DNA from 3 places in the Streptomyces sp. NPDC002463 genome. Region 1 is predicted to be linked to each of the others. Evidence: riboswitches for the same ligand, from Rfam matches in the RefSeq annotation. Region 1 holds a riboswitch; each other region holds the start of a gene.
The links. Region 1 has a riboswitch for S-adenosylmethionine ahead of ACFYX3_RS06200 (aminotransferase class V-fold PLP-dependent enzyme). Riboswitches for the same ligand answer to the same signal wherever they lie in the genome.
Positions count from the first base shown of each region.

Region 2: linked by a shared signal. The riboswitch ahead of thrC (threonine synthase) and the one ahead of ACFYX3_RS06200 (aminotransferase class V-fold PLP-dependent enzyme) in region 1 are both predicted to bind S-adenosylmethionine.
Region 3: linked by a shared signal. The riboswitch ahead of ACFYX3_RS40975 (IclR family transcriptional regulator) and the one ahead of ACFYX3_RS06200 (aminotransferase class V-fold PLP-dependent enzyme) in region 1 are both predicted to bind S-adenosylmethionine.

Region 1 covers NZ_JBIARL010000002.1:228,392-238,230, forward strand. The annotation lists gene ACFYX3_RS06175 (heme-copper oxidase subunit III) at 1-208, shown strand, start outside; gene ACFYX3_RS06180 (c-type cytochrome) at 283-1,092, shown strand; gene ACFYX3_RS06185 (Rieske 2Fe-2S domain-containing protein) at 1,089-2,141, shown strand; gene ACFYX3_RS06190 (cytochrome bc complex cytochrome b subunit) at 2,138-3,760, shown strand; gene trpD (anthranilate phosphoribosyltransferase) at 3,891-4,955, shown strand; SAM riboswitch class IV at 5,043-5,159, shown strand; gene ACFYX3_RS06200 (aminotransferase class V-fold PLP-dependent enzyme) at 5,346-6,743, shown strand; gene ACFYX3_RS06205 (Lrp/AsnC family transcriptional regulator) at 6,813-7,094, opposite strand; gene ACFYX3_RS06210 (rhomboid family intramembrane serine protease) at 7,091-7,825, opposite strand; gene ACFYX3_RS06215 (hypothetical protein) at 7,985-8,227, shown strand; gene ACFYX3_RS06220 (NYN domain-containing protein) at 8,261-9,625, shown strand.
Region 2 covers NZ_JBIARL010000030.1:18,589-28,427, forward strand. The annotation lists gene ACFYX3_RS37975 (pyrroline-5-carboxylate reductase family protein) at 1-515, shown strand, start outside; gene ACFYX3_RS37980 (nucleotidyltransferase domain-containing protein) at 678-1,424, opposite strand; gene ACFYX3_RS37985 (serine/threonine-protein kinase) at 1,575-2,486, opposite strand; gene ACFYX3_RS37990 (RNA polymerase sigma factor) at 2,573-3,118, shown strand; gene ACFYX3_RS37995 (hypothetical protein) at 3,115-3,969, shown strand; gene ACFYX3_RS38000 (hypothetical protein) at 4,065-4,760, shown strand; gene ACFYX3_RS38005 (trehalose-6-phosphate synthase) at 4,809-6,164, opposite strand; gene ACFYX3_RS38010 (glucosyl-3-phosphoglycerate synthase) at 6,247-7,215, opposite strand; SAM riboswitch class I at 7,365-7,560, shown strand; gene thrC (threonine synthase) at 7,554-8,864, shown strand; gene ACFYX3_RS38020 (MoaD/ThiS family protein) at 8,992-9,270, shown strand; gene ACFYX3_RS38025 (cold-shock protein) at 9,681-9,839, shown strand, end outside.
Region 3 covers NZ_JBIARL010000041.1:27,969-37,807, forward strand. The annotation lists gene ACFYX3_RS40935 (carboxylesterase/lipase family protein) at 1-594, opposite strand, end outside; gene ACFYX3_RS40940 (MerR family transcriptional regulator) at 779-1,696, shown strand; gene ACFYX3_RS40945 (winged helix-turn-helix domain-containing protein) at 1,942-2,505, shown strand; gene ACFYX3_RS40950 (hypothetical protein) at 2,563-3,069, shown strand; gene ACFYX3_RS40955 (ABC transporter permease subunit) at 3,650-4,501, opposite strand; gene ACFYX3_RS40960 (ABC transporter ATP-binding protein) at 4,498-5,409, opposite strand; gene ACFYX3_RS40965 (sensor histidine kinase) at 5,546-6,748, shown strand; gene ACFYX3_RS40970 (response regulator) at 6,745-7,431, shown strand; SAM riboswitch class I at 7,702-7,843, shown strand; gene ACFYX3_RS40975 (IclR family transcriptional regulator) at 8,033-8,755, shown strand; gene ACFYX3_RS40980 (MFS transporter) at 9,109-9,618, opposite strand.

The DNA.
Region 1 (9,839 bases):
CGGCTCGGTGTTCTACCTGACCACCGGCTTCCACGGCCTGCACGTGACGGGCGGTCTCATCGCCTTCCTGCTGGTCCTCGGCCGGACGTACGCCGCCAAGAGGTTCACTCACGAGCAGGCAACCGCCGCCATCGTCGTGTCCTACTACTGGCACTTCGTCGATGTCGTCTGGATCGGCCTCTTCGCCACGATCTACATGATCAAGTAATCGGTTCCGCCTCCACGGCGGACCGAGACATCCAGCAAGCATCGACGCAGAAGATCCTGACACCGGGGTAATCCGTGAAAAAGCTCTCCGCACGACGACGCCATCCGCTGGCGGCGGTCGTCGTCCTACTTCTCGCGCTGGCGGCCACTGGGGGGCTGTACGCCGCGTTCGCGCCCGCGGGCACGGCGAAGGCCGATGAAACCGCCCAGTCCCTCGCCATCGAGGAGGGCAAGAAGCTCTACTCCGTCGGCTGCGCCAGCTGCCACGGAACCGGCGGTCAGGGCACCACTGACGGCCCCTCCCTGGTCGGCGTGGGCTCGGCCGCCGTGGACTTCCAGGTCGGCACGGGCCGTATGCCGGCCCAGCAGCCGGGCGCCCAGGTCCCGAAGAAGCCGACCATCTACACGCAGGCTGAGATCGACCAGCTCGCGGCGTACGTGGCCTCCCTCGGTGCCGGCCCGATCAAGCCGACCGAGGGCCAGTACAGCCCTGACGGTGCCGACATCGCCAAGGGTGGCGAGCTGTTCCGCACCAACTGTGCCCAGTGCCACAACTTCACCGGTGAGGGTGGCGCGCTGACCTACGGCAAGTACGCCCCGTCCCTCGAGGGCGTGGACCCGAAGCACCTCTACGAGGCCATGCAGACCGGCCCGCAGAACATGCCGTCCTTCCCCGACACGACGATGCCGGAGAAGGAGAAGAAGGACATCATCGCGTACGTCCAGGCCGTCAACAGCGACAAGTCCGAGAGCCCGGGCGGTTTCAAGCTCGGTGGCCTCGGCCCCGTCAGCGAGGGCCTGTTCGCCTGGGTCTTCGGCCTGGGTGCGCTGATCGCAGTTGCCATCTGGGTCGCGGCCCACACCGCTAAGGCCAAGAAGTCATGAGTAGCCAAGAGATTCCAGAAGAGACCCTGCCGGCAGGGCAGGACACCGCGCACGGCGCGGTGAAGGTCGCCGACGACCCGTTCGCCGACCCGGGCCTCCCGCCCCACAAGCCCCGCATCCAGGACATCGACGAGCGGGCCGCCCGCCGGTCCGAGCGTGCGGTCGCCTTCATGTTCACGCTGTCGATGCTGGCCACCGTCGGCTTCATCGCCTCGTACGTGATCTTCCCGGTCGACAAGATCGTGTACATCTGGCCCTTCGGCCACGTGTCCGCGCTCAACTTCGCCCTGGGTCTGACCCTCGGTGCCGCCCTCTTCTTCATCGGCGCGGGCGCGGTCCACTGGGCCCGCACCCTGATGTCCGACGTCGAGGTCGCCGACGAGCGTCACCCGATGCAGGCGTCGCCCGAGGTCAAGGCGAAGGTCATGGCGGACTTCGCGGCCGGTGCCGCGGAGTCGGGCATGGGCCGCCGCAAGCTCATCCGCAACACGATGTTCGGCGCGCTGGCGCTCGTGCCGCTCTCCGGCATCGTGCTGCTGCGTGACATGGGCCCGCTGCCCGAGAAGAAGCTCCGGTCCACGCTGTGGGCCAAGGGTCTTCAGCTCATCAACATGAACACGAACGAGCCGCTGCGTCCCGAGGACGTCGCGGTCGGTTCGCTGACCTTCGCGATGCCCGAGGGCCTCTCGGAGCACGACGAGCACTTCCAGACCGAGATCGCCAAGGCCGCCCTGATGATCGTCCGGATCCAGCCGGAGGACATCAAGGACAAGCGCGAGCTCGAGTGGTCCCACGAGGGCATCGTCGCGTTCTCGAAGATCTGCACCCACGTGGGCTGCCCGATCTCCCTGTACGAGCAGCAGACGCACCACGTGCTCTGCCCGTGCCACCAGTCCACCTTCGACCTCTCCGACGGCGCCCGCGTCATCTTCGGCCCGGCCGGTCACGCCCTCCCGCAGCTGCGGATCGGCGTGAACGACAAGGGCTTCCTCGAGGCGCTCGGCGACTTCGACGAGCCCGTCGGTCCTGCCTTCTGGGAGCGCGGATGAGCACCGTGACCGAAACGAAGAAAGCGCCCGCCGGCGAGCGGGTCGCGGACTGGGCCGACGGCCGCCTGGGGATCTACACGCTGGCCAAGGCCAACATGCGGAAGATCTTCCCGGACCACTGGTCCTTCATGCTGGGCGAGGTCTGCCTCTACAGCTTCCTCATCATCATCCTGACGGGCGTCTACCTGACGATGTTCTTCCACCCGTCGATGAACGAGGTGGAGTACGTCGGACCGTACGTCCCGCTCCAGGGACAGCTGATGTCCGAGGCGTTCAACTCGACCATGCACATCTCCTTCGAGGTGCGCGGTGGTCTGCTGATCCGGCAGATCCACCACTGGGCGGCGCTGATCTTCCTCGCCGGCATGTTCGTGCACATGATGCGCGTGTTCTTCACCGGCGCGTTCCGCAAGCCGCGTGAGATCAACTGGCTGTTCGGCTTCCTGCTGTTCTTCCTGGGCATGTTCACCGGTTTCACCGGTTACTCGCTCCCGGACGACCTGCTCTCCGGCACCGGTGTCCGCTTCATGCAGGGCGCGATCCTGTCCGTGCCGGTCCTCGGCACGTACCTGTCGATGTTCCTGTTCGGCGGCGAGTTCCCCGGCGGCGACTTCGTCGCCCGGTTCTACTCGGCGCACGTGCTGCTGCTCCCCGGCATCATGCTGGGCCTCGTGGTCGCCCACCTCATCCTGGTGTTCGTCCACAAGCACACGCAGTTCGCCGGCCCCGGCCGGACGAACAACAACGTCGTCGGCATGCCGCTGCTGCCCGTGTACATGGCGAAGGCCGGAGGCTTCTTCTTCCTGGTCTTCGGTGTCATCGCGGTCATCGCGGCGATCGCCTCGATCAACCCGATCTGGGCCATCGGCCCGTACCGCCCGGACCAGGTGTCCACCGGCGCCCAGCCCGACTGGTACATGGGCTTCGCCGAGGGTCTGATCCGTGTCATGCCGGGCTGGGAGATCAACCTGTGGGGCCACACGCTGGTCCTCGGCGTGATGATCCCGCTGGCGATCTTCCCGGCGGTCCTCGCGGCCATCGCGGTCTACCCGTTCATCGAGTCCTGGATCACCGGCGACAAGCGCGAGCACCACATCGCGCAGCGCCCGCGCAACGCTCCGACGCGCACCGCCTTCGGTGTCGCCTGGATCACCGCGTACATGATCATGCTCGTGGGTGGTGGAAACGACCTCTGGGCGACGCACTTCCACCTGTCGCTCAACTCGATCACCTGGTTCGTGCGGATCTTCTTCTTCGCCGGTCCGGTCATCGCGTTCATCGCCACCAAGCGGATCTGCCTCGGCCTCCAGCGCCGCGACAAGGACAAGGTGCTGCACGGCCGCGAGTCGGGCATCATCAAGCGCCTGCCGCACGGTGAGTTCGTCGAGGTCCACGAGCCGCTCAGCCAGGGCGAGCTGCACCGCCTCACGGCGCACGAGCAGTACGAGGCCGCCGAGCTTCCGCCGGCCGTCGACGAGAACGGCGTCGAGCGCAAGATCGGCCGCATGGAGAAGCTCCGGGTCAAGCTCAACAAGGGCTACTACGGCGACGACAGCCAGATCGCCAAGCCCACGGTCGAGGAGTACAAGGAGATCCAGAGCGGCCACGGCCACCACTGATCACCCTGAACACCTGACCTTGTAGGTCGCCACGGCGAGAGCCCCGTCCATTCGATGGACGGGGCTCTTTGCCGTCCCCGGAGGTCGATAGGGTGGGTGTGTATCCGTCACGTGATCATCAGGAGCTGCCATGAGCGCTGCGACCCCCGCTGGAGGACCTACGTCGGCGGGCCGCTCCTGGCCCGTCCTGCTGAACGGCCTCCTCGACGGCAACGATCTGTCCGCCGACGACACCGCCTGGGCGATGGACCTGATCATGAGCGGCGAGGCGACCGACGCCCAGATCGCCGGGTTCATGGTGGCGCTGCGCGCCAAGGGCGAGACCGTCCAGGAGATCACCGGCCTCGTCCGGACCATGTACGCGCACGCCAACACGATCGAGGTGCCGGGACCGGCCGTCGACATCGTCGGCACCGGCGGCGACGGCGCCAAGACCGTCAACATCTCCACGATGGCGTCGATCGTCGTCGCCGGCACGGGCACCAAGGTCGTCAAGCACGGCAACCGCGCCGCGTCCTCCGCCTCCGGCTCCTCCGACGTCCTGGAGAAGCTCGGCATCAACCTGAACCTCACCCCGCGGCGGGTCGCCGAGGTCGCCGAGGAAGCCGGCATCACCATCTGCTTCGCGGTCAAGTTCCACCCCTCGCTGCGGCACGTCGCCGCGGCCCGAGGCCAGCTGGGCATCCGGACGACGTTCAACGTCCTCGGCCCGCTGACCAACCCGGCCAAGGTGCGGGCCCAGGCCGTCGGCGTCGCCGACCCGCGCATGGCGCCGGTCGTCGCCGGGGTCTTCGCCGAGCGCGGCAACTCCGCCCTCGTCTTCCGCGGCGACGACGGCCTCGACGAGCTGACCACCACCTCCACCTCCCGGGTCTGGGTGGTCAAGGACGGCGGCGTCACCGAGGAGCGCTTCGACCCTCGGGACGTCGGCATCGAGCTCGTCCCCCTGGAGGCCCTGCGCGGCGCCGACGCCTCGTACAACGCCGACGTGGCCCGCCGGCTGCTCGCGGGGGAGACCGGTCCGGTACGGGACGCGGTGCTGCTCAACGCGGCGGCGGCGCTCACCGCCCTGGATCCCGGCACGGGCACCCTGGCGGAGCAGCTGAGTGCCGGCATCGCGAAGGCGGCCGAATCGATCGACTCCGGCGCGGCCCGCCGCTCCCTGGAGCGGTGGATCGCCGCCAGCAACGCCTGAGGTCGTATGAACGGAGCATTGCGACCCCGTCCCGGATGCCGGGACGGGGTTGCGGCGTATTGATCGTCTGGCATAAGTTCTGGAACAGGTCATGAGTGACAGCTGCAAGGCCCCGGCCGGCTGTCCGGCAACCCTCCGTCCGTGGCGGGGTGCCCCGGGTGAAGACCAGGCCGTACGAGCAGAAGCCTGCGGCAAGCGCGGACCCCTGCGCCTAACCCTGGGGTCCTTGGTCCTCTAGGGAGCGTTGTCTCGTGAGCAAGCGAATGCGTTAGGGCCCTTTCGGCCCCTCTTCCCCTCTCCACCCGTAGTGCGGCGCAGCCCTTCGCGCGCTGCCGCCCCGCGGGCCCTTTCACGCCTTTTCGCGCCCTTTTTATGCCGGGAGATACCGCCATGTCCGCATGCCCGAACGCCGCCACCGCCACCGTCGACACCGCCGCCGAGTCCGCCGACCCCTGCTGCGCCGCCCCGCTCCCGGTCCTCGGCCGGGACGTGACCGTCCCGCTCGTCACCGGCGGCGAGGTGACCTACGCGGCGCTCGACTACGCGGCCAGCGCGCCGGCCCTCCAGCGGGTCTGGGACGACGTCGCCGCGTACGCCCCCTACTACGGCAGCGTCCACCGCGGCGCCGGGTACCTCTCCCAGCTCTCCACCGACCTCTTCGAGAACAGCCGCGCCACCGTCGCCGAGTTCCTCGACTGCCGCCCCGGCGACCAGGTCGTCTTCACCCGCTCCACCACCGACTCGCTCAACCTGCTCGCCGCCACCATCCCGGCCGACTGCGAGGTCTTCGTCTTCGAGACCGAGCACCACGCCTCGCTGCTGCCCTGGCGCGACGCCCGCGTGACCTACCTCAACGCGCCCCGCACCCCCGCGCAGGCCGTCGAGACCCTGGAGCGCGCCCTCGCCGAACGCGACCCCTACGGCCCCGCCCTCGTCTGCGTGACCGGCGCCTCCAACGTCACCGGCGAGCTGTGGCCGGTGACGGAGCTGGCCGCCGCCGCGCACGCGCACGGCGCCCGGATCGTGCTCGACGCCGCCCAGCTCGCGCCCCACCACCCCGTCTCCGTGCAGGAGTTGGACGTGGACTGGGTCGCCTTCTCCGGGCACAAGCTGTACGCGCCCTTCGGCTCCGGCGTGCTCGCCGGCCGCGCCGACTGGCTGCAGGATTCCGAGCCCTACCTCGCGGGCGGTGGAGCGTCCCGCAAGGTAGCCCGTCGGGCCGACGGTGGTGTGGACGTGGAGTGGCACACCACCGCGGCCCGACATGAAGCCGGTTCGCCGAACGTCATCGGCGTCTACTCGATCGCCTCCGCCTGCAAGGCGCTCACCGAGGCCGGCTTCGACTCCCTCGTCGCCCGCGAGCGGCACCTGATCGCGAAGGTGCGCGAGGGCCTGGCCGAGGTGCCCGAGGTTCGCGTCCTCTCGCTCTTCGGCGACGACGCGCCCCGCGTGGGCGTCATCTCCTTCGTCGTGGAGGGCTGGAACAGCTCCCACTTCGCCGCCGCGCTCTCCGCCGAGTACGGCATCGGCGTCCGCGACGGCCTCTTCTGCGCCCACCCGCTGGTCCGCACCCTGCTCGGCAGCGACCCGCAGGACCCGGGCGAGTGCGGTGCCCCCGAGGCGGCCCCGGGGGAGCGGTCCCTGAACGCCATCCGGGTGAGTTTCGGCGCCGGTACGCCGGACGAGCACGTGGAGCGGTTCGTCGGCGCCGTCAAGGAGCTCGTCCGGGACGGCGCGCAGTGGAAGTACCGCACCGAGGACGGCCGCTGCGTCCCGGACCGCGGCTGATCGCTCACTCGTACGGGTGAAGGGGGCCTCCCGGTCGGGAGGCCCCCTTCGGCCGTGCCACGCGCGGTGTCAGGACTCCAGGCCGATGGCGAACGCCGCCTCCAGGTCGTGCTGGGAGTACGTGCGGAAGGCGACGTGCGTGTCCGTGGCCTCGACTCCGGGGATCTTGCTGATGCGGCCGGGGATGACGTCCGCCAGGTCGTCGTGGCGCGGCACCCGGACCATGGCGATCAGGTCGTACGTACCGGTGACCGAGAAGACCTCGCTGACGCTGTCGAGCGCGGCGATCGACTCGGCGATCTCGGGGATGCGGTCCACGCTGGTCTTGATGAGCACGATCGCGGTGATCACGGCTGGCTTTCTCCCTCGGTCGCCGCGGCTTGGGCTTTCACTCTATCCCCACCGCGGAAGCGCCCCCAGGCGTAGAGGAAGCCGACGGAGAAGCCCACGACATGGGCCAGATAGGCGACGCCGGGCCCCGCGCCCGCCGCCCGCGCGGCCATCCACTGCAGCGTGAACCAGAAGATCAGCACGATCCAGGCGGGGAAGCGCAGCGGCAGGAAGAACAGGAAGGGGAAGAGGCTGGTGACCCGGGAGCGCGGGAAGAGGAAGAGGAAGGCCCCGAGCACCGCGGAGATCGCCCCGGAGGCCCCGACCAGGGTCTGGTCGCTGTCGGCGTGTGCCAGCGCGTACCCGGACAGGGCGACGTAGCCGGTCCCCAGGTAGAAGAGGCAGAACTCGACCGGCCCCATGCGCTCCTCGGCCATCGCCCCGAAGACGTAGAGGAAGAGCATGTTGCCCAGGAGGTGGAGCCAGCTGCCGTGGACGAAGAGCGCGGTCAGCGGGGTGAGCAGGGCGCGCGGCTCGCCGCCCGTCAGCTCGTCGGGGACGACGCCCCAGCGGCGGAAGTAGGCGCCCTGGGCGGCCAGGAGCTCGTCGCCCGTGCCGTACACCGGATTGAGTCCGGCGACCGGACTGATCACGAAGAGCAGGCAGCACGCGGCGATCAGTCCGTACGTCACCGTGGGTCCGCTGCGGGCGCCCCGCCAGGCACCGAGGACCGCGCCTCGCCAGTCGATCATGGACAGATCATGGCGTACCGGGGTCCATGTGGACAGAGTGCCTCGCCGTGCCCCGCTCTCCCCGGGAGGCCGTAGGGTTACGGGCAAAACCGACCGCAGTTCGACGGCGCACCGCGGCTCCCGCACCTGGTACCACGCAACAGGAAGAAGGATGGACCGATGACGACGGTTCCCCTGCCGACCGACGAGACCCGCTGGCGCTGCACGCTCTGCGGCAACCTGACCCGCTTCGACGTGACCCGTTCCTCGAAGGTCGTGGAGTACGTCCATCTGGACCTGGCCGGCGACCCGACGGTCGAGGAGCGGCAGGTGGTCAGTGAGACCATCGAGTCGGTCCGCTGCCGCTGGTGCAACGCGGTGGACCAGATCGAACTGGTGGACAGGCCGGGCGCCGCCTCCTGAGGGACGGCGCGGACGACATAGGGGTGACGGATCGTGGAGCAGCCCGCGCACGGTGGTGAGCCGGCCGGCGCGGCAGGTGACGCTGCCGAGACGCTCGACCACCCATTGCCGGAAGGTGTACGGCGGCGGGTCGTCGCGCTGGTCGCGGACGCCTTCGGCGGGCTCACCGTCGCGGAGCTGCCCGCGCCCCTGAGGCAGTACGCCCGTTTCACCGCGAGCCGGCGGGCCAGGTTCGCCGGCAACGCGATGGCCGCGGCGCTCGACACCGACGCCCTCTTCCGGCAGCGGATCGGCGAGCGGTTCAAGCAGGGCCAGCCCGAGCTGGCCGGAGCCGTGGAGGCCGGCACCCCGCCCGCGGCAGCCGACCCCGTCGACGTGGCGGCGGCCGCCTACGTGCTGCGCCCGCCCGGCTGGGTCAAGCTCGTCGCCGCCGCCGGCGAGGAGGCCGAGCGGGCCGACGCCGAGCGGGCCGACGAGGCCGGCCGGCGCGAGCTGGAGCGGCTGCGCGAGGAGCTCGCCGCCGCCAAGGACCGCTCCCGGGGCGAGACCGAGCAGCTCCGGCACGACCTGGACGCCGCCCGCAAGGAGGCGGAATCGCTTCACCGCAAGCTGCGCAGCGCCCAGAGCGACGTCAAGCGCGGCGAGGCCGCGCTGCGCAAGGTCCAGGGCGAGATCGAGGCCGCGCGGGCCGAGTCGGCGGCGCAGGTGTCGGCCGCCGAGAGCGAGACGCGGCGGCTCAAGGCCAGGCTCGGCGAGGTCGAGGCGGCCCTGGAGGCCAGCCGCAGGACCGCCCGCGAGGGCCGCTCGGTGGAGGACATGCGGCTGCGGCTGCTGCTCGACACGGTCCTCGACGCGGCCCAGGGGCTGCGCCGCGAACTCGCGCTGCCGCCCGTCTCGGTGCACCCGGCGGACACCGTGGACGCGGTGGAGCCGGGGCGGATGTCCCCGAAGGACATCGCGGCGCGGGCGCTCTCCGAGACCGATCCGGCGCTGCTCGACCAGCTGCTCGCGCTGCCGCAGGCGCACCTGGTCGTCGACGGCTACAACGTCACCAAGACCGGCTATCCGACGATGCCGCTGGAGAAGCAGCGGCTGCGGCTGCTCGGCAGTCTCTCGGCGCTCGCGGCCCGCTCCGGCGCCGAGGTCACCTGTGTCTTCGACGGGGCGGAGCTGGCGGCCCCGGTGCTGCTCGCGCCGCCGCGCGGGGTGCGGGTGCTGTTCTCCAAGCCCGGCGTCACGGCGGACGAGTTGATCCGGCAGCTGGTCCGGGCGGAGCCGCCGGGGCGGCCGGTCGTGGTGGTCTCCACCGACCGCGAGGTGGCCGACGGCGTCGCGAAGGCAGGGGCGCGGCCGGTGACGTCCGCCTTGCTGCTGAAGCGGCTTTCGCGCCTCTCGTGACACATCGCAAGTCCTGGGCGCTATGCCCGAATTGTGGGTGGCGCACGGTCAAGTGCCCATCACTGGCCGTGTGATGTATGTAAATAAAGTGGTGCGTGGGCGAGATTTTTGCCAGCGGGATTTGAACTGATCACAACTTGGTCACTAGGGTCGGGCTTCGAACCTTCGCGCGGTTGATCACCCATCCGGGGTGGCGGCGGAGGAACCGCCTGCC
Region 2 (9,839 bases), on a different contig from region 1:
CGCTGGCGGAGGCCGTTCCCGGGCCGGTGGCCAAGCTGATCCCGAGCGTCGGCAACGACATCGGGGTCGGCGCGACGCTCCTGGTACCCGGTCCGCGCCTGACGGCGCAGGACACCGAGGACCTGCTCGTCCTGCTCCGGTCCTTCTCGACCCCGTTCGTGATCGAGGAGAGCCAGGGGCGGGCGGCGACCGACCTCGCGTCCTGCGGCCCGGCCCTGGTGGCCGGTGCCGTCCGGGCGATGGTCGACGCACAACAGGAACGCGGCGCCCCGCTGCCGCGGGAGCTGGCGGAGCGACTCGTCGCACAGAGCCTGCACGCCCTCAGCCACCTGGTCGGTCGAGGCGCCCGCCTGGACGACATCGTGAACCGCGTCGCGGTTCCCGGGGGCAACACCGCTGCCGCTCTCGACGCCGCCGAGAACGACCTCGCCGCTGCATGGCGCGCCGCGTTCCAGGCGACGACGGACAGCGAACGGTCAAAACCGGCACCGCAGTTGGGGACGGGGTGGGCGTGACCTCGCCCCTGCGCCACCGGGCACCCGCCTGACGCCTGCCGCCGGTCGTCCTGACGGACGTGTTCCCCGGGAGCAGCCGCGATCGGCGACTTCGTCGGCCCCTCGGTCGTGCGCGCCCTGGTCGCCCCGGAACGGGAACAGTGCCGCTCGGCGGTGCTTCGGTCAGCGCCCGACGCCCGCGGCGACGGAGTCGATGACACCCCGCCACGTCCTGCGATAGCCCTCGCGGAGCGGTCCGCCGACGAGGTCGAGGATGCGGAGGGCCGCGTCGGTCAGCGGCGCCGTCTCGCCCGTCTCGCACAGGTGCCGGTGGGCCCGGAGAAGGGCTCCGCCGTGCTCCGCGTCGGCATCGAGGAGCCGCCTGGGCAGCCACTTGCCGCTGCCCGACCACGCGCGGTGGTGGTCGAGGAGCAGGTCGGCGGAGCCGTTGAGGACGGTGCCCGCCACCGCCAGGCGTTCGAAGGGATCGTCCGCGTCGGCCAGGTCGTCCAGGGCGTCCGTCAGGCCGTACCTCTTGGTCTCGACGGTCTCCGGATCCAGGGCCGGCGGACCGTTGCGGAGGTCGGCCTCGGCCAGGGCCCGGGCCCGCCCGGCCTCCCCGTCGGTGTCGACCAGGACGAGGCCGGTGGCGTACATGCTCTGCAGCACCCCGCGACGCGCGGCGACATCCGCGGCGAAGAGTTCCGCCAGACCGGCTCGGGTGTGGACGAAGAGCTCCACGAGGCGCCCCTCGCACCTGACCGTCTCCCGGCCGGTCTCGCCGCCGTCCCCGGTGAGCACCGCGATGTCCAGGTCACTGCCGGCGGTCGCGCGTCCCGTGGCGGTGGAGCCGGCCAGGATCACGGCGAGCGCGTCGGGAAAACGGCTCCGGACGAGACGTCGAGCCAGGTCGATCGGGTCGGGATGCATGTCCGTCAGCGTTTCATGAGCCCCTGACCGGCGGCGACGGATTTCCCCTCCGGATGTCGCATGGCGATCGACACGAACGCGGAAACCCGTGACCCGGCCGGGTTCCTCTCCAGGACACGACCGCCGGTGCGGACCGGCTCCCTGTCGGGTTCAACGCTGCAGCCAGCTCAGCAGGGTCGTCGCCGTGAACACCGCGCCCGACGCCAGACAGACCGCGCGCGGGGTCGGCCACCCGGGGCCTTCCAGGGGCTGGGACTGCGGGACCGGAGCCAGCAGCGCGTCGGCGAAGGCCTGGGCGGTCGGCGGTCGATCCGCCGGCTCGACGGACATCGCGGCCCGTAGCAGCAGGGCGACGTTCGGTGGAAGCTCCACTCCGGCCGGGAGCGCCGGCAGCGTCGAGGCGGTCGGCTGGTCGGTCATCAGGGCTGTGGCACGCCCGCCCGGGCCGAACGGCTTCTTCCCGGTCAGCAGCTCGTAGGCCATGACGGCCAGCGCGTACACATCGGCCCTCCCGTCGAACCCACCGGTCTGGAAGGCCTGTTCCGGTGCCATGTACGCCGGCGTGCCCGTGGTCACCGTCAGCCCGGACGCGTCGGCCAGTTGCTTCGCGCTGCCCAGATCCGCCACCAGCACCGCGGCGGGCGCGGGGCCGGCGGCGAGCAGCAGGTTGGACGGCTTGACGTCGCGGTGCACCACACCCGCCTCGTGCAGGACCTGGACCGCGTGGCCCGCCTCCGCGGCCAGCCGCAGCGCCTCCTGCGGGTCGCACTGCCCGACCCGGTCCTCCAGGGTGCCGCCGCGTACGTAGTCCATGACGAAGTAGGGCCGGTCCTCCTGCACCCCGACGTCGTGCACGCGGACCACCCGCGGGCTGGCGATCCGGCGCAGCAGCCTCGCCTCCGCCAGGAACCGCTCGCGCACGTCGGCGTTGGCGGCCCAGTTGTCGGCCAGCACCTTCACCGCGACCTCGGTGTCGAGCTCCGGGTCGTAGGCCTTCCAGACCGTCGCGAAGGAGCCGGCTCCGAGCCGCTCCAGGAGGAGGTAACGGCCGAGCTTGCGCATGTGGCAGCATTCTGCCGGAGTCGGGGGGGAGTGGGGAACTCCCGTTCGGCGGGCGGGATGCCAGGCGGGACGAAACGGGGATCAGGGTGTTCGAGGAAGGCGAGCTGGAACGGCTCGTGGCGGCTGCCCAGGCGGGCGACCCGGGGGCGATGGAGTACCTGCTGGCCAAGCTGCGGCCGATGGTGCTGCGCCGCTGCTCGCGCTTCCTGCCCCACCACGCCGACGCGGAGGAGGCCGCGCAGGACGCCCTGCTGTCCATCAGCACGCACCTGGGCGAGTACGGCGGCCACGGCTCCTTCCTGGGCTGGGTGACGGTGATCGCCTCGAACGCCGCCCGGTCCACCTACCGCTCGATGCGCCGACGCGCCGAGGACAGCCACGCCGACCTCCCCGAGTCGGTCGACCCGCGCACCACGAGCGTCATCGCCGGGAGCCGGCTCGACCTGATGGAGGCGTTGGCCGCGCTGGAGCAGCAGCACCCCACCCTGGTGGAGTCCTTCGTGTTGCGCGACCTGGGCGACCTGACCTACGTCCAGGTGGCCGAGCAGGTGGACGCTCCGTTGGGCACGGTCAAGGACCGGATCCACCAGGCCCGCCGCTTCATGCGCGAGCGCCTGGTCACCGGTCCGTGAACGGCGGTCCCGCGAGAGGCGGCGGCCACGCCGTCGTCCGGCCCCGGTCCGCCGTCGCCGCCCTGGTGGCAGCCGCCGCGCTCGGGCTGGTGACCGGCCGATTCGTCCTGCCCTCGCCCCCCGGAGCCGACGCGCACCCGGCAGCGCGGTCGGGTGCCGCGGTCGGCGGGGCATCCCGGGGCGCGTCCGCTCCCGCGACGCCCGGCGTGTCCGCCCGGACGCCCTCGGCCTCGGCCTCCGGCTCCGGTTCCGCCTCGCCGACCGGTGCGACCGGGCCGGTGACGACGGCGAACCTTCTGGGACCCGCGGCGTTCGGCCCGGACGCCGGCATCGGGAAGATCCACGTCACCGACCGGTACGGCGACGGGCATTACGCCAACGCGGCCTGCACCGGGGAGAAGACCCTCACCGAGACCCTGGGCGGGCCCGGTGCCCACTTCCGCGGACTGATGACCAGCCCCCGCACCGACCCGAGCGACCCCACGCTGGCCTTGGACGGCGCCGACCAGGTCGCCCGCGAGGTCGCCGCCGAGGCCCGGAGCCCTTCCCTGGCGCAGAACTTCGCCCAGCGCCTGCTGCTGGAGCAGGTGCCCTGCCAGGAGGAAACGCCAGGGCACTGGGTCTACGGAAGGACCACGACGCTGCGGCTCGCCCCGGACGTCACCGCGAGCTGGATGGGCGCCTACCAGGGATCCCTCAACACCACCGGCACGGCGCCCGAGGGCGAGGAGCCCTGCGGCGGCATCGCCGTGCTGCGCAGCGGCACCCACTACGGGGTGCTGGAGGTCGACGCCTGCCTGGGGACGGCCGCGATGGACCGCGTCGTCAGGACCGCTCTGTCACAGCTGTGAAACAGCCGGTCAGAGCTCCAACTTTCCCTCCTCCGGCGGCATCTCCCCCGGTTGTACGAGGACGCAGCAGGCGTCCCGACCAGCAGGGGGACCAGATGACCGAGAACCAGACCGTCCAGCAGAAGTCCGTTCGCCGCAACCGGGTCGCCGCCGCGGCCTGCTTCGCCGCCGCACTGATCACGGCCACCGTCGTCGGCACCCAGTCGGCCACCGCCGACGGGGCCGCGCACCGCACCGCGGCCGCCGCCCGCCCGGCTGCGGTCGCGGTCGCCGCGCCCGGACTCGGCTCCGCCGACCTCGTCCAGAGCGAGGACTACTTCCGGAAGGGCCTGAACCCGGTCGGCGCGACCGTTGCGCTGACCGGACGCCAGGCGCTGTCCGCGTGCTCCGGCGAGGAGACGATGAGCGACCTGACCCAGGGCAAGGCCACCGCGTACGCGTCCGTGAACTGGACCTTCGACACCGACGGCCTGCTGACCGAGTCGGCCGCGAGCGCCCCCACCAAGACCGCGGCCGCCACCTGGGAGAAGCAGCTCGTCGCGCTCGTCCAGGACTGCCAGGACGAGCCCGCCGGCCACTGGTACTACGGCGCGGCCCACACCCTGACCACCACCGGCGGCACCGCCCACTGGTACCCGGCCCACAACGGCGACGGCACCGTCACCGGCGGGGTCGCGGTCCTGCGCAGCGGCGCCAGGGTCGCCATCGTCGAGCTCACCGGCCGGCCCGGCTACGCCCCGACCTACGTCGAAGGCATCGCCACCGCGGCACTGAACCGCCTCTCCTCCTGAACGGCAGCCCCGCTCCGCCCGCGCCGTCGGGCGGAGCGGGCCACCGGCTCACCGCTCCCGCAGCGCCTCCAGCTGGTCCAGGAACCAGCGCTGCGGGGGGTGCGCCGTGGCCGTCGCCGTCAGGCGTTTCGTGCGGTCCGCGCGTTCCGACGGGGGCATCGTGAGGGCCCTGTGGAGGGCTTCCGCCGTTTCCGAGACGTCGAAGGGGTTCACGACGAGGGCGTCCTCGTGGAGTTCCTCGCACGCCCCCGCCTCCCGGGAGAGGACCAGCGCGCAGCCCGTCTCCGAGACGACCGGTATCTCCTTCGCGACCAGGTTCATGCCGTCGCGCACCGGGTTCACCAGGGCCACGTCCGCGAGGCGGTACGCCGCCAGGGAGCGGGTGAAGTCGTCCTTCACCGAGACCAGGACCGGCTGCCAGTCCGGCGTGCCGAATTCGGTGTTGATCTCCTCGGCCAGGTCGCTCACCGCCGTCGTGTACGACCTGTACGACTCCAGGTCCTGGCGCGAGGGGTACGCCGAGGCCAGGTGGACGACTCTGTTGCGCCATTCGGGGTGCGTGGTGAGGAGTTCTCGGTAGGCCTGGAGGCCTCGCAGGATGTTCTTCGAGAGTTCCGTGCGGTCCACTCGGACGATCGTCCTGCGGTCGCCGGTCTCCGTGCGGAGCTGCGCCAGCTTCTCGTCCACCTCCGGGCGGTACGCCAGCGCCCGCAGTTCCTCGCCGTCCACGCCCAGCGGGTACGCCGCGACCCTCGTGCGTCCCAGGTCGCCCGCGCCCTCCTCGAACGCCCTCGCCCAGGCCCGGGTGTGGAAGCCCAGCCGGTCCGCGCCCAGCATGCCCCGGAGGAGTTCCTCGCGGATGTCGGCCGGGAGCATGCCCAGGTATTCCGGGGACGCCCACGGCGTGTGCGTGAAGTGGGCGATGCGCAGGTCCGGGCGGAGGTCGCGGAGCTGCCCGGGCACCAGCGCCAGGTGGTAGTCCTGCACCAGGACCGCCGCCCCCTCCGCCGCCTCCGCCGCCAGCGCCTCCGCGAAGGCGCGGTTGTACGTGCGGTACGACTCCCAGCGGCGGCGGAACCCCGCGTCGAAGACGGGCTCCCGCGGGATGTCGTACAGATGGTGGTGGAGGAACCACAGCACCGAGTTCGCGATGCCGTTGTACGCGTCGGCGTACACGTCCGGGGCGATGTCCAGCATCCGTACGCCCTGCTCGGCGACACCCCGCCGGACCGCTTCCCTGTCGCCCTCGCCGAGCGCCGCGCACACCCAGAGGCTCTCCCGGGTGTCGATGGTGCTCAGGGCCGAGACCAGGCCGCCGCCGCCCCGTCTGGTGTCGAGCGAGCCGTCCTCGCCGAGCGCGTACGAGACCGGGCCCCGGTTGGATGCCACGAGCACAGTAGCCATGTGGCGAACCTAGCCCGTCCCGTAAACGCTCAAACGTACGTATACGAGACGAGCTGATCCGGCCACCCAGCGTCGTCGGGCGTCACGCCACGCGGCGTTGCGCGTACTCCGCGATCTCGGCCATCGGGGGCCGCTCCTCCGTGTCCACCGCGTACGTCCGCGGTTCGAAGCCCTTCTCGCCCCGTTCGAACTGCGTCAGCCTCGGCCGCACCAGGTGACCCCGCGAGAGCCGCAGCTGTGCCGTCCGGTAGATCGCCGCCGCCATCCGGCCGAGCGCCTGCCCGTCCTGGTGCCGGTGCTTGCGCACGCCGACGTCCACCTGTGCGAGCGCGTCCAGGCCCACCGTGTGCAGGGCGTCCACGAGCAGCCCCAGCTCCACTCCGTAACCGACCGGGAAGGGCAGCCGTTCGAGCAGCGAGCGCCGCGCCGCGTACTCGCCGCCCAGCGGCTGCACGAAACCGGCGAGCAGCGGCCAGTGGAGGTTGAGGAGGGGGCGGGCCACCAGTTCCGTGACCCGGCCGCCTTGACCGGGGGTCTTGCCGGAGGCGATCCCATCGAGTTCGGTGCCGAACGGGCGGTCGTACATCGCCTTCACGAAGTCGACGTCCGGGTCCGTGAGCAGCGGGCCCACGATCCCCGTCACGAAGTCCGCCGAGAAGTCCCGCAGGTCCGCGTCCACGAAGCACACGACGTCCCCGCCCGTCACCATCAGTGAGCGCCACAGGACCTCGCCCTTGCCGGGCAGGGCCGGTATTCGGGGGAGGATCGAGTCCCGCGCGACCACCCGCGCCCCGGCCGCGGCCGCCACCTCCGCCGTACGGTCCGTGGAGCCCGAGTCGATCACCACCAGCTCGTCGACGAGCGGCACCGCCTCCGTCATCAGCTCGCGGCGGATCACGGCGACGATGTCCCCGACCGTCGCCTCCTCGTTCAGCGCCGGCAGGACGACGCTGACCTTCGTGTTCCGCTTGGCGGCGAGGATCCGCTCCAGCGGCCGGTCCGTCACGGACCAGGACCGCCGGTCCAGCCAGCGTTCCACCTCTTCCAGCACGTGATCTCCATCTCGCGGTTCGGACGGCCGGTCCAAGCGTCCGGGCCTTCGGTTACAGTCTTGAACAACGCGGATGCCCGATGCACGTCGGGGTGCCGCCCGCGTCGGAGCGCAGGAACGAAAGTCCACCGCGCTTCACAATCGAATACCGCTCATCCAGAGGGGCAGAGGGAAACGGCCCGTTGAAGCCCCGGCAACCCTCCAGTCGGTTACTCGCCCACCCGTCTCCCGGCCACCACCCCTAGTGGTGTCCTGACGGACGCAGCTTGTTTGCGCGAGGTCCCCGGCTAGGGAAGGTGCCAAATCCGTCTCATGGCGAAAAATTCGTCATGGGAAAGATGAGGAGAAAGGGCCTCGCCTCCATGGCTGTACAGACCGCTACCCCCGCGACCACCGTCGACCTCGGTCCCGCTTCCGGGCTCTCCTGTCGCGAATGCGGTGAAGTCTTCCCGCTCGGACCGATCTTCGCCTGCGAGCTCTGCTTCGGACCGCTCGAAGTCGCCTACGACCTTCCCACCGGTGACCCCGAGGCGCTGCGCAAGCAGATCGAGGCCGGCCCCGCCAACATCTGGCGCTACGCCCCGCTGCTGCCCGTCCCCGCCGACGTCGCCGAGAAGCCGAACCTGAACCCCGGTTGGACCAAGCTCGTCCAGGCCGACAACCTCGCCCGCGAGATCGGTGTCGCCCCCGGCAAGCTGTTCGTCAAGGACGACTCCGGCAACCCGACCCACTCCTTCAAGGACCGGGTCGTCGCCCAGGCCATCGAGGCCGCCCGCGCCTTCGGCTTCACCACCCTCTCCTGCTCCTCCACCGGCAACCTGGCCGGCGCCGTCGGCGCCGCCGCCGCCCGCGCCGGCTTCCGCTCCTGCGTGTTCATCCCGCACGACCTGGAGCAGGGCAAGGTCGTCATGGCCGGTGTCTACGGCGGTGACCTCGTCGCCATCGAGGGCAACTACGACGACGTCAACCGCTTCTGCTCGGAGCTCATCGGCGACCCGCTCGGCGAGGGCTGGGGCTTCGTGAACGTCAACCTCCGTCCGTACTACGGCGAGGGCTCCAAGACGCTCGCGTACGAGATCTGCGAGCAGCTCGGCTGGGTCATCCCCGACCAGCTCGTCATCCCGATCGCCTCCGGCTCCCAGCTCACGAAGATCGACAAGGGTCTCCAGGAGCTCATCAAGCTGGGCCTCGTCGAGGACAAGCCGTACAAGATCTTCGGTGCCCAGGCCGAGGGCTGCTCCCCGGTCTCCGTCGCGTTCAAGGCCGGTCACGACGTCGTCCGGCCGCAGAAGCCGAACACGATCGCCAAGTCCCTCGCCATCGGCAACCCGGCCGACGGCCCGTACGTCCTCGACATCGCCCGCCGGACCGGCGGCGCCGTGGAGGACGTGAACGACGAGCAGGTCGTCGAGGCCATCAAGATCCTCGCCCGCACCGAGGGCATCTTCGCGGAGACCGCGGGCGGCGTGACCGTCGGCGTCACCAGGAAGCTCGTCGAGGCCGGTCTGATCGACCCGGACCTCACCACCGTCGTCCTCAACACGGGCGACGGACTCAAGACCCTGGACGCGGTGGCCGACACCTCTCAGGCGACCGTCACCATCCGCCCGAGCCTGGACGCGTTCCGCGACGCCGGCCTGGCGCTCTGAGCCGGCCCGCCTGAGCCGGTCCGCCGAGGGCCGGTCCGCCGAGGGCCGGTCCACTCGGGGCCGGTCCGCCTGGGCCGTCCCCTCAAGGCCGGTCCGCTTTCCTGGCCCACTGAAAGGTTTCGAAGACATGGCAGTGAACGTCCGCATCCCCACCATCCTCCGCACCTACACGGGCGGTCAGTCCGAGGTCCAGGCCGAGGGCGCGACCCTCGCCGAGGTCATCGCGGACCTGGAGAAGAACCACACGGGCATCGCCGCCCGCGTCCTGGACGACCAGGGCAAGCTGCGCCGCTTCGTCAACGTCTACGTGAACGACGACGACGTGCGCTTCGAGCAGGGCCTGGAGACGGCCACCCCGGCCGGCGCGGGCGTTTCGATCATCCCGGCCGTCGCCGGCGGCTGCTGAGCCGTAACTGAGACCCGCTCAGGCTTACCGGTCAGTACGAATTGCCCCTTCCGCGCGATAAGCGGAAGGGGCAATTCTGCATGGTTGAGCGCGGTAGAGTTGGGGAAGTCCCCTCCGCTGCTCATGCCGAACGCATATGAGAATGCGCCCCCGCACGACAAGAAGCAGCCAAAGTGCGCGCACGTTGTGTACCTTCTGCGCGTTTTGCCGGGCCCGACTTGCCCCGTCATCCTGAGGATTCTCCCCAATTCCCCTTTCCGGGGCGCCCAGAATTCTCGGTCGAATGACCTGTTGCAGAGGGCAGTTGGGCAGATACATTCAGCCGCGGTCGACGCGTTCCGGCGCAGAGGTCTGACCCGGGTCCGCGAAGTGCGGGTCCCGCGCAAGGGCCAGTAATAGGGGAGTTAGGCATGGCTCAGGGCACCGTCAAGTGGTTCAACGCGGAGAAGGGCTACGGCTTCATCGCGGTAGACGGTGGTGCGGATGTTTTCGTCCACTACAGCGCGATCCAGATGGATGGCTACCGCAGCCTCGAAGAAGGCCAGCGGGTCGAGTTCGAGATCTCGCAG
Region 3 (9,839 bases), on a different contig from region 1:
CAGGCCGAACGGCGGGGCGGCGCCCAACCCGGAGTGGCCGAAGTAGCCGAAGATCCCCAACCGGTAATTGACCGTGACGACGATGGCGTCACCCTGGGCCGCCAGCCGTTCGGCGCTGTAGTCACTGCCGGAACCGCCCAGGAACGCACCGCCGTGCATCCACACCATCACGGGCCGCTTCTCCGCCGCCGACTTGGTCGCCGGCACCGTGACGTTGAGGTAGAGGCAGTCCTCCGAGCCGATGACCCCGCTCGCGCCCGGTGTAGGCATCTGCACACAGCGCTCAGCCGGCGTCGTGGCGTCCCGGACACCCTGCCACGCAGCGGCGGGCACAGGGGGACGCCAGCGCAGCGGTCCGGTCGGCGGCGCGGCGTACGGAATGCCGTCGAAAGTGGTGTACGAGTCGTGGGACGCGCCGCGTACCAGGCCCTGCTCCGTGCGTACGACCGTACGGTCCTGTCTCTCGGAGTCAGGGGACCCGCGGCCTGTGCCGGCCGCGGGTGCGGCGGTGGCGGACAGCAGCGCCACCGCGCACAGCAGGGGGAGGAGCGCCACGCGGAGTCCGGCCCTTCCGTACGGACGCGGGGCTGACATGGTCGGGGGCATAGCTACCACCGTTCTTGGTCGGGGACGGGACGGGACGGCACGAGACGCGGTGGCACGCGGCCACACCGGTCCAGGCAGGACGGAACGAGATCTGAACTGTGAGAACGGCGAGGACCGGTCCGTCGGCGATCAATACGCTAGAACCTCCCGCGCACTGGAGGTTCAAGAGGCTGTGACGCAAGACACGTGGAGCATCGGTGAACTCGCGGCCGGAACGGGCCTTCCCGTCAAAACGCTCCGCTACTACTCCGACAGCGGTCTGCTGCCGGTGGCCGCTCGTAGCACCGGTGGTCATCGGCGCTACGGCCCCGAGGCGTGGGAGCGGATCCGGCTCATCAGACGCCTGCGGGCGCTGGACACCCCGATCGCAAGGATCACGCAGGTGGTCACGGGGGAGTGCACACTCGGCGAATTGATGGCAACCGAGCTCGAAGCGGTGCAGGAACGACTGACCGAACTGCGGTGGCGCGAGGCTACGCTCAAGGCACTGGACGACTGCCCGGGTGAGGAACGGCTCCGGCGCCTGGAGATACTCTCCCGCGTGCAGCGGCTTCCGGAGGCGCACCGCACGCTCACTGATCACTGGTACCGCGAGCTGTCCGCGGCCATGCCCAAGCCTCGGCTCGACATCATGGTCGCCATGCTGGCCCCCGCCCCACCGCAGGACCCCGTCCCTGCCTCGGCCCTGGCCTACGCCGAGCTGCACCTGCTCATTTCCACGCCCGGTTTCACCCGCTGGACCCAGGACCACGACGAAGAGATGAGGGACGGCCCGGCCTTCTACGCGGAGATCGACGAAGCCGCCGCGCTGACGGCCGCCGCTCTGGCCCAAGGCATGCCGCCGGGCGCGGGCGACGCCGTGGACGCGTTCGTGTCCGCCCACGCGCGAGCCCGGCGGGAGTCGGACACCCCCGCCTTCCGCGCACACCTCCACGGACTGGTATCACGGTCATCCGGTTTCGACCCCCGACTGGAGCGGTACTGGGCCCTGGTCGGCACCGCTACGGCCGGGCGCGTCCTGAACATGACCGTGGCGCATCGATGGCTCACCGACGGCCTGTCGATGTCGATCGCCGCAACGAACACCTAGCTTGACTCTGTCGGGGGGCTTGGAGTTTTCCCGGTGTGCCGGCCTGGTCAGTGGGCATGCTCGGGGCTGATCGAAAACCGTGCAGTTGTCGAGGTGTCAGTTGTCGCTCCATCCCCGCTCTGGTGAGCGAGTCCGCTCTCTGACCACGCAGATAGCGCGGGCGAGCAACCCGGGCGGTACGACGGCGATGTGGGTCAGAGACCGGTTACTGAGGTTTTCGGGTTGTCGTCGGGTGGTGACGGTTCATGATCCCCGCGGTATGCCGGTGGGATGAAGTATCCGGAGGATGGGGCCTGACCGCTGAGCGTCGGGCGTTTCGTGAGGGGATCCGGCTTCAGGCCGGCCAGAGGTTCGCGACGGGTGAGAAGACCGCGGTGATCGCGAGGGACCTGCGGGTGAGTGTGCGGTCGGTGGAACGCCGGCGCCGTGCCCGGCGCGAGGGCGGACTGGAAGGCCTGCGCTCTGCAGGTCCGGCGAACTCCCCGACCATCAGCGACGCCCAGTTCGCCGTACTCGAGGAAGAACTCGGAAAGGGACCTGCAGCTCACGGCTTCGAAGACGAACGCCGGACTCTGGCCCGGGTCCAGGCGGTGATCCGCCGGCAGCTGCGGGTGAGCCTGTCGGTGGCGACGGTGTGGCGGCTGCTCAAACGGCACGGCTGGTCCTGGCAGGCGCCAGTCCGCAGAGCACTCGAGCGTGACGAGCACGCGGTGGAGCTGTGGAAGAAGGAGGTGTGGCCGCGGGTAAAAGCCTCGCGGCGGCATGTGGCGCCTGGATCGTCTTCGAGGACGAAGCCGGCTTCTCCATGACGCCGCCCCGGGCCCGTACCTGGGGCCGACGCGGGCACACGCCCGTCATCCGCGTCCGTGGCAGGGCCCGCCGCCGGACCTCGGTCGCCGCGCTGTGCTGCTACAAACCCGGCGAGAAAAGCCGTCTCATCCACCGGCCCCGCACCCACCTTCTCCTCAAAGGCGCACGCAAGAGCTTCTCCTGGAAGGACTACCGCGACCGAGGAAAGGCTCCACAGCTACGCCAACAGCGAGCCCACACCCCACGGCGGCACGCACGTGACAGGGTTCCGCGACGGGGTGGCGGCCGCGGTCAACGCGTACCTGCGGGAGTGCCGGCTCCTCGCGGAGGCAGCGCCCGATCTCAGCGCCGCCCAGATCGGCGACGGTCTGACGGCGGTCGTGTCGGTGAAACCGGACCGGCCCGAGTTCTCCGGCTCCACGCGCGGCATGCTGGCCGGCACCGCAGTACGCGTCAGCGTCGCCGAGGCCGTACAGGACCGCCTCCGCACATGGCTGGACAAACACCCAGAACACGCCACGGCCATCACCGACCGCATCATCCACGGCACCCGTCAGGACTGAACAACACGAACCGCCTTGCCGGAGCCATCCCCGCACGTACGGGGAGCAGGACATGGTCGAACCACCGGGCCGGCCGGGGGCGGGACCATCCCCGCGTGGCTATGCGCACGAGAACCGGTTTTGGCACAGATCCCGGGGAGCGGTCGCGGAGCGTTACCTCGATGTTCGAATGGGTTCGTCGATTGGCTACTCAAGGGCTGGGTAGTCAGGTGACGGATGAACCAGCTCGGGGTGTTCCACTACGTACCGATCGCCGTGGATCGACAGCATTGCCCAGTGCCATGCCTCGTCGTGAAAGATCAGCCCGCGGAACGATGCCTCAGCCGACTCGTATGGGTAATGCACCAGGACAGCCTCCCTCGCCTCCTCCGGCGCCAGCCCGCCGTGATGCTGCATTACCCATGCGTAGCCACGCCGCTCGGACCGCAGGTAGTCGAGATACTCAGTTTCGTTCCATGCCGCGGCGTAAGGGTAGACCGGTCGCCGAAGGGGGCGGTGCGTCACGGGCGTGTCGATCGGGCGGGCACGTCGCCGCCCAGGACCCAGCCGCCCGTTGACGGATCTGCGAGGCTCTGTGTGCTCATACGTCGCGGTGGCGGAGGGCCGTCACCGCGACGGCGCAGGCAGCGACGGACCAGGCCGGGAGCGCGATCCACGCCTCCGTGTCGGACGGATGGTGGCCCATGATGTGCCCGGTGCCGAGGTGGGTGAGCTGGAGGAACGCGGAGAACGGCAGGGCGTTGCTCAGCTGCTCGAAGAGGTTCCCGGTGTGCAGGACCCTGTCGTCGGGCGCCAGCAGGCCCATCGGCACGATCATGAAGTTGACGAAGAGGACGAAGACGGTGGCCGGACCATTGCGGACGAGCGTGCCGACGGCCATGCCGATCAGGCCGGACACCGGGAACGTGATCGCGACGGCCGCGAGGAGGCCCGGCAGACCGGGGGTGCTCCAGTCGAACGCGGTGATCCGGTCCGAGGAGACGGCCATGGCGATGGCCCAGGAGCCGACGCCCACCAGCAGGCCGGTGAACGCCAGCACCGCTGCGACGACGGCGGCCTTGGCCAGCACCACGCGGCTGCGAGCGGGCACGGCGATGAACGTCGTACGGATCAGCCCATTGGCGTGCTCGCCGACCACGGTCTGCGCGCCGATCACGCCGGCGACGGTCATGAGCAGGAGATACGCCGGCGGGTAGAGGGTCTCGTGTCCGGGGTCGAAGATCCGTCTGAAGTCCTCCTCGAAGCCGGGCCAGGCGGTGTAGGCCTGGTGGGCGCCGTCGTAGGCGACGTACCAGGCGAGGAGGACGGTGCCGACCAGCACGATCGAGGTCGAGCGCAGCGACCGGAGCTTGATCCATTCGGCGCCGAGCAGATCGCGCCAGCGGGGCGTGGTCCGGGCGGTGAGTCCGGGTGAGGTGGTGAGTGCGGTCATCGGGGGTCTCCGGCACGGTACTGGACACTGTCGGCGGTGAGCTGCATGAACGCGTCTTCCAGCGATCCGCCGTGGGCGGTGACCTCGTGGACCATCACGCGGTGCGTGAAGGCGAGGGCGTTGACGCGGTCGGTGGTCAGGCCGGTGACCTTGAGGGTGCCCCGGGGTCCCGCGAGCACCGACGCGCCGGCCGCGCGCAGGACGTCGGCCAGGGCGTCCGGGGCGGGCGTGCGGACGGTGACGCCGGCGTGAGCGGCACGGGCGGCGAAGTCCCCGACCGGCTCGTCGGCGATCAGCCTGCCGCCCCCGATGACGATCAGGTGGTCGGCGGTGTTCGCCATCTCGCTCATCAGATGGCTGGAGACGAACACGGTCCGCCCCTCGGCGGCCAGACGGCGGAACAGCTCCCGCGCCCACCGGATGCCCTCGGGGTCGAGGCCGTTGACCGGCTCGTCGAACAGCAGGACGGGCGGGTCGCCGAGCAGGGCGGAGGCGATGCCGAGGCGCTGCCGCATGCCGAGGGAGAAGCCGCCGATCCGCCGGTGCCCGGCCTCGCCCAGGCCGACCGTCTCCAGGACGTCCCGGACGCGGCGCCGGGCCAGGCCGTTGCTGCGGGCCAGTGCGGCCAGGTGCGCGGTTGCCGTGCGTCCCTTGTGGACGTCGTTCGCGTCCAGCAGGGCGCCGACGCGGCGCAGTCCGGTGCCGAACCCGCGGAACGGACGGCCGTCGATGGTGGCGCTGCCGCTCGTGGGGGAGTTGAGGCCCAGCAGCACGCGCAGTGTGGTGCTCTTGCCCGCGCCGTTGGGGCCCAGGAACCCGGTCACCTGCCCGGGGCGCACGGTGAAGGTCAGGCCGTCGACGGCCAGGACGCCGCCGTAGCGCTTGGTGAGTTGATTGATGTCGATCACCCGGCCAACGGTGCCCCGGGCGGACCCGGTACGGCGTCCGGTCACGGGCGGACCGCCCGTGACCGGACGCGTCCCCTCCCGGGCGTACGCTCCTGGGCGGACGCCCGGCCGTGGACGGGCTGGCTACGATCGGCCGGTGGATCGAAGAACGCCGCGGCTCCCGCTGCTGAGACGGATGTCGCCCCAGGCCCGGACGGCGGTCGCCCGGGGCGCGGCCGCCCTGTTCGCGCTGGTCCTGTTCACCGGGATGAACGCCTTCTTCCACCTCTCTCCGCAGCCCCTCCTGCGCTGGGGGCTCTGGGCCGGCGCGGGAGTGGCCGCTCTCATGGCGTCGCCGGTCGGAGTGGCTCGCCGCCACCCCTTGCCCGTGCTGGGGCTGATGCTCGCCGAGTCGATCGCCGTCATGGTGCTCACGGGGCGGACCTGGCCTCTGTTCCCCGCCATGGACGTGCTGATCTGCTGGATCGCGGCCACCAGGTCGCGCCGGACGGGGATCGCGGCCGCCGGCGCCGTGACCGCCGTCTGGACCGGTACGTTCGTGGGCGGTTGGCTGGTCGGGTCTCAGGGGAACGAGACGGTCGGCGACGTCCTGTCCGAGGTGTCGGCCGCCGTGCTGACCGTCGTCCTCGCCTGGCTGATCGGCCACTCGATCCGCCAGCGGCGGGAACACGGAGAGGCCCTGCACGCGGAGGCGGCGGCCCGGGCGGTGGTCGCCGAGCGGCTGCGGATCGCCAGGGAACTGCACGACATGGTCGCCCACAACATCGGCGTCATCGCGATCCAGGCCGGCGCCGCGAGCCTCGTCATCGACACCCAGCCGGACGGCGCGCGCAAGGCTCTGCACGCCATCGAGGCCTCCAGCCGCGAGACGCTGGCAGGCCTGCGGCGCATGCTCGGCGCGCTGCGCCAGACGGAGGCGGACGAGGCGGAGGCGGGTCCGGGGAGGGCCGCCGCACCGGCGGGCCTGGAGGCCGTCGACCGGCTCGCGGAGACGACGGCCGACGCCGGGGTACGCGTCGAGGTGTGCTGGCTGGGACGGCGGCGTCCCCTGCATCCGGAGACCGACCTGGCCGCCTTCCGGATCATCCAGGAGTCGGTCACCAACGTGGTGCGCCATTCGGGCAGCGGCCACTGCCGCGTGTCCGTGGAGTACCGCGACGGGGAACTGGCCATCGACGTCGTGGACGACGGGGGACGCGGTGCGGTGCGGACGGGTGGTGCGGGGACCGGTCACGGAATCTCGGGGATGCGCGAGCGGGTCGCCCTGCTGAACGGCCGGTTCAGCGCCGGGTCCAGGCCCGAAGGCGGCTTCAGAGTCACGGCTAGGCTGCCGGCATGACGATCCGTATCGTGCTCGCCGACGACCAGGAACTCGTGCGCACCGGCCTCGCCATGGTCATCGCCGACATCCCGGACCTCGACGTCGTGGGGATGGCCGGCACGGGCGCGGAGGCGGTCGAGCTCGCTGCGGACCTCGGACCCGACGTCGTGGTGATGGACATCCGCATGCCGGGTATGGACGGCATCGAAGCCACCCGGCTCATCACGGAACGATCCGACACGGCGCGCGTCGTCGTCCTGACCACCTTCGACGACGACGACAACGTCTACGCCTCGCTCCGCGCGGGTGCGAGCGGGTTCCTCGTCAAGGACATGGCGCTGGTCGACATCATCGCGGCGATCCGGGTGGTCGCCGCCGGTGACGCGCTGATCGCGCCGAGCGTCACCCGCCGCCTCATCCAGGAGTTCGCCGGACGGCCCCCGGCCTCCGCCGGCCGTCGACCAACCGGACCGTTCCCGTCACGGGGCCGGCAGGTCGACGGCATCACGGGGCGGGAACGCGAGGTACTGACCCTGGTCGGACGCGGCATGTCCAACCACGAGATCGCCGCCGAACTCTTCATCGGCCCCGCCACCGTCAAGACCCATGTGGCCCGGCTCCTGACCAAGCTCGACGCCCGCGACCGGATCCAGCTCGTCATCGCCGCCTACGAAGCGGGCCTGGTGTCGGCGGCCGGCTGAGTCCTGGTCGGACTCGCCGCAGGGGGACTGAATCGTTCGGCGTAACTCCCGATCATGGAGGATGCCCCGAACGATTTACAGTCCCCCGGCCAATTTGGCTGCCTCGTAGCGGGCCGGCACGACCGTCCGGGGTCTCTTGGCCCACCTCGCTCCCGCGATCCCGTCCGGATTCGGTTCGCCCTGCGGCTGTGTCACAGCCGGCCTGATCTGCCGCCCTCCCGGCAGGAAGCCATTGGCAGGTAGCCCCGAAAGTCTTGTATGGTTCCCCGCGAATCATCCAGAGGGGTGGAGGGACCGGCCCTACGAAGCCCCGGCAACTCCCCGATCGACTCGGCGTTCCATGTTCGCGCCGCGCCGTCGGGATCAGTGCCAACTCCGGCCCGCGCCAACGTGGCGCGGGAAAAGATGAGGAGACACGGTGCTCTCTGTGCTGCCTTTCGCCCCGGCTCTGTCCGCCCCGGGCTTTCCGCGTACCCATCTCGTGATCGCCGCGGCATATCGGCCGACCGCTTCGGTCCTTTCCCGCTGATCATCCCTGCCCTCCCCTGGGTGAGGTCACCGCGGGCCTCGGCTCGCGGACCGAGACTGGAGTACCCCCTTCATGGACATTTCGGATATTTCTAGTGGTGTTGGCGTCCTCGACAAGGCCGCAGTGATCCTCGGCGCGCTGGCGTCGGGCCCGGCCACTCTGGCGGGGCTGGTCGCCTCCACCGGCTTGTCGCGGCCCACGGCCCACCGACTCGCCCTCGCACTCGAACGCCACCGCCTGGTCGGCAGGGACCTGCAGGGTCGCTTCGTCCTCGGCCCTCGACTCGGCGAGCTCTCGGCCGCCGCGGGCGAGGACTGCCTGCTGGCCGCGGCCGGCCCGGTTCTCACCTCCCTCCGGGACGCCACCGGCGAGAGTGCGCAGCTCTACCGGCGCCAGGGCGAGATGCGCGTCTGCATCGCCGCCGCCGAGCGGACCTCCGGCCTGCGCGACATCGTGCCGGTGGGGTCCACGCTCCCCCTGAAGGTCGGCTCCGCCGCCCAGGTCCTGCTGGCCTGGGAGGAACCCGAGCGCTTCTACGAAGGTCTGCAGGGTGCTCGCTTCACGGCCACCGCTCTCAGCGGCGTACGGCGCCGGGGCTGGGCCCAGTCGATCGGAGAGCGCGAACCCGGCATGGCCTCCGTCTCGGCACCGGTCCGCAACTCGTCCCACCGTGTCGTGGCCGCCGTCACGGTCACCGGCCCGATCCAACGCCTCACCCGACACCCCGGCGCCCGGCTCGCAAAGGCCGCCGTCGACGCAGCCGACCGCCTCACCGAAGCCGTCTCCCACCCCTGACCCGGCAGCACCACGTGGGGTCCTGGCTCTCCCTGCTGGCGTGCTCAGACTTCCTCGGCCGGATCATCGACGATCTCTGAGCGGTGTATGCCGCGCCGAGGAGGTCCGCACCACTGTCGTGGCCTATATCCCTACCCGGGCGGTGCCCTGGAAGGCCTGTACAGGCTCTCGCTGAACTACGTGGCCGCCTGCAGGAACGGGCATCGGACAGATGTACTCAGGGAGAGCGACGGCGGCGCGGCACCAACGACGATTCTGCGAACCAGCCGGTCACGGGCATGGGCGTTGCCCAACGCCCAAGCCGGAGTGGACGGCCAGGCAGGCAACACCGGGCGGCCGCGCCTGTCGTCAGATCAAGCGGGTTCGGCCGCTGTGGCTTCGGGGATCTCGATCTGCACGCCGCGTGTCTCCTTCAGGCGCAGCAGGTACAGGGTGCTGATGACGCCGAGTGCCGACAGGTACCAGGCGACTCCCATTCCGCCGTAGCGTTCGGCCAGAGGCGGGGCGAGCAGGAGCGGCGCACCGCCGCCAAGGATCCCGGCGAGGTTGTATCCCATACCTGTGCCGGTGTAGCGGTAGCGGGTCTTGAACAGTTCGGGCAGGTATGCGGCGGCGGGGCCGTAGGGGATGCCCAGGGCGATCATCAGAATGCTGACGCCGGCGAAGAAGGACGCTGCGCTGCCCGGCTGCATGATCTGGAAGGCCAGCAGGCCTGCGGCGATACCGAACACGGTTCCTGCGATGAGGACTCGGCGTCGCCCCATGCGGTCGGAGAGGACGGCCGAGGTGATCGTGGTCAGGCCGAACACGAACGCAGTGAGGATGTTGACCAGCAGAATGCTTCTCCGGGTGGCTTCGTCGATGAGAACGGGCCCTGGTCCACTTTCCGTGGAGGCTCACGGATAGTGATGCTAACGAGCTCGTGCACGGTAAGCGGTGAGGCGTCGAGCCCCGGATGGTTGATCATGGTCGGGTGGTGGGAACCGTGACTCGTGCAGCGATCGTCGTCAATCGCCGGATCACGGGGCTGTCGGCCGATGTGATCGCTGAACTCATCGCCGAATTGGGCCCGTTACGGCATGAG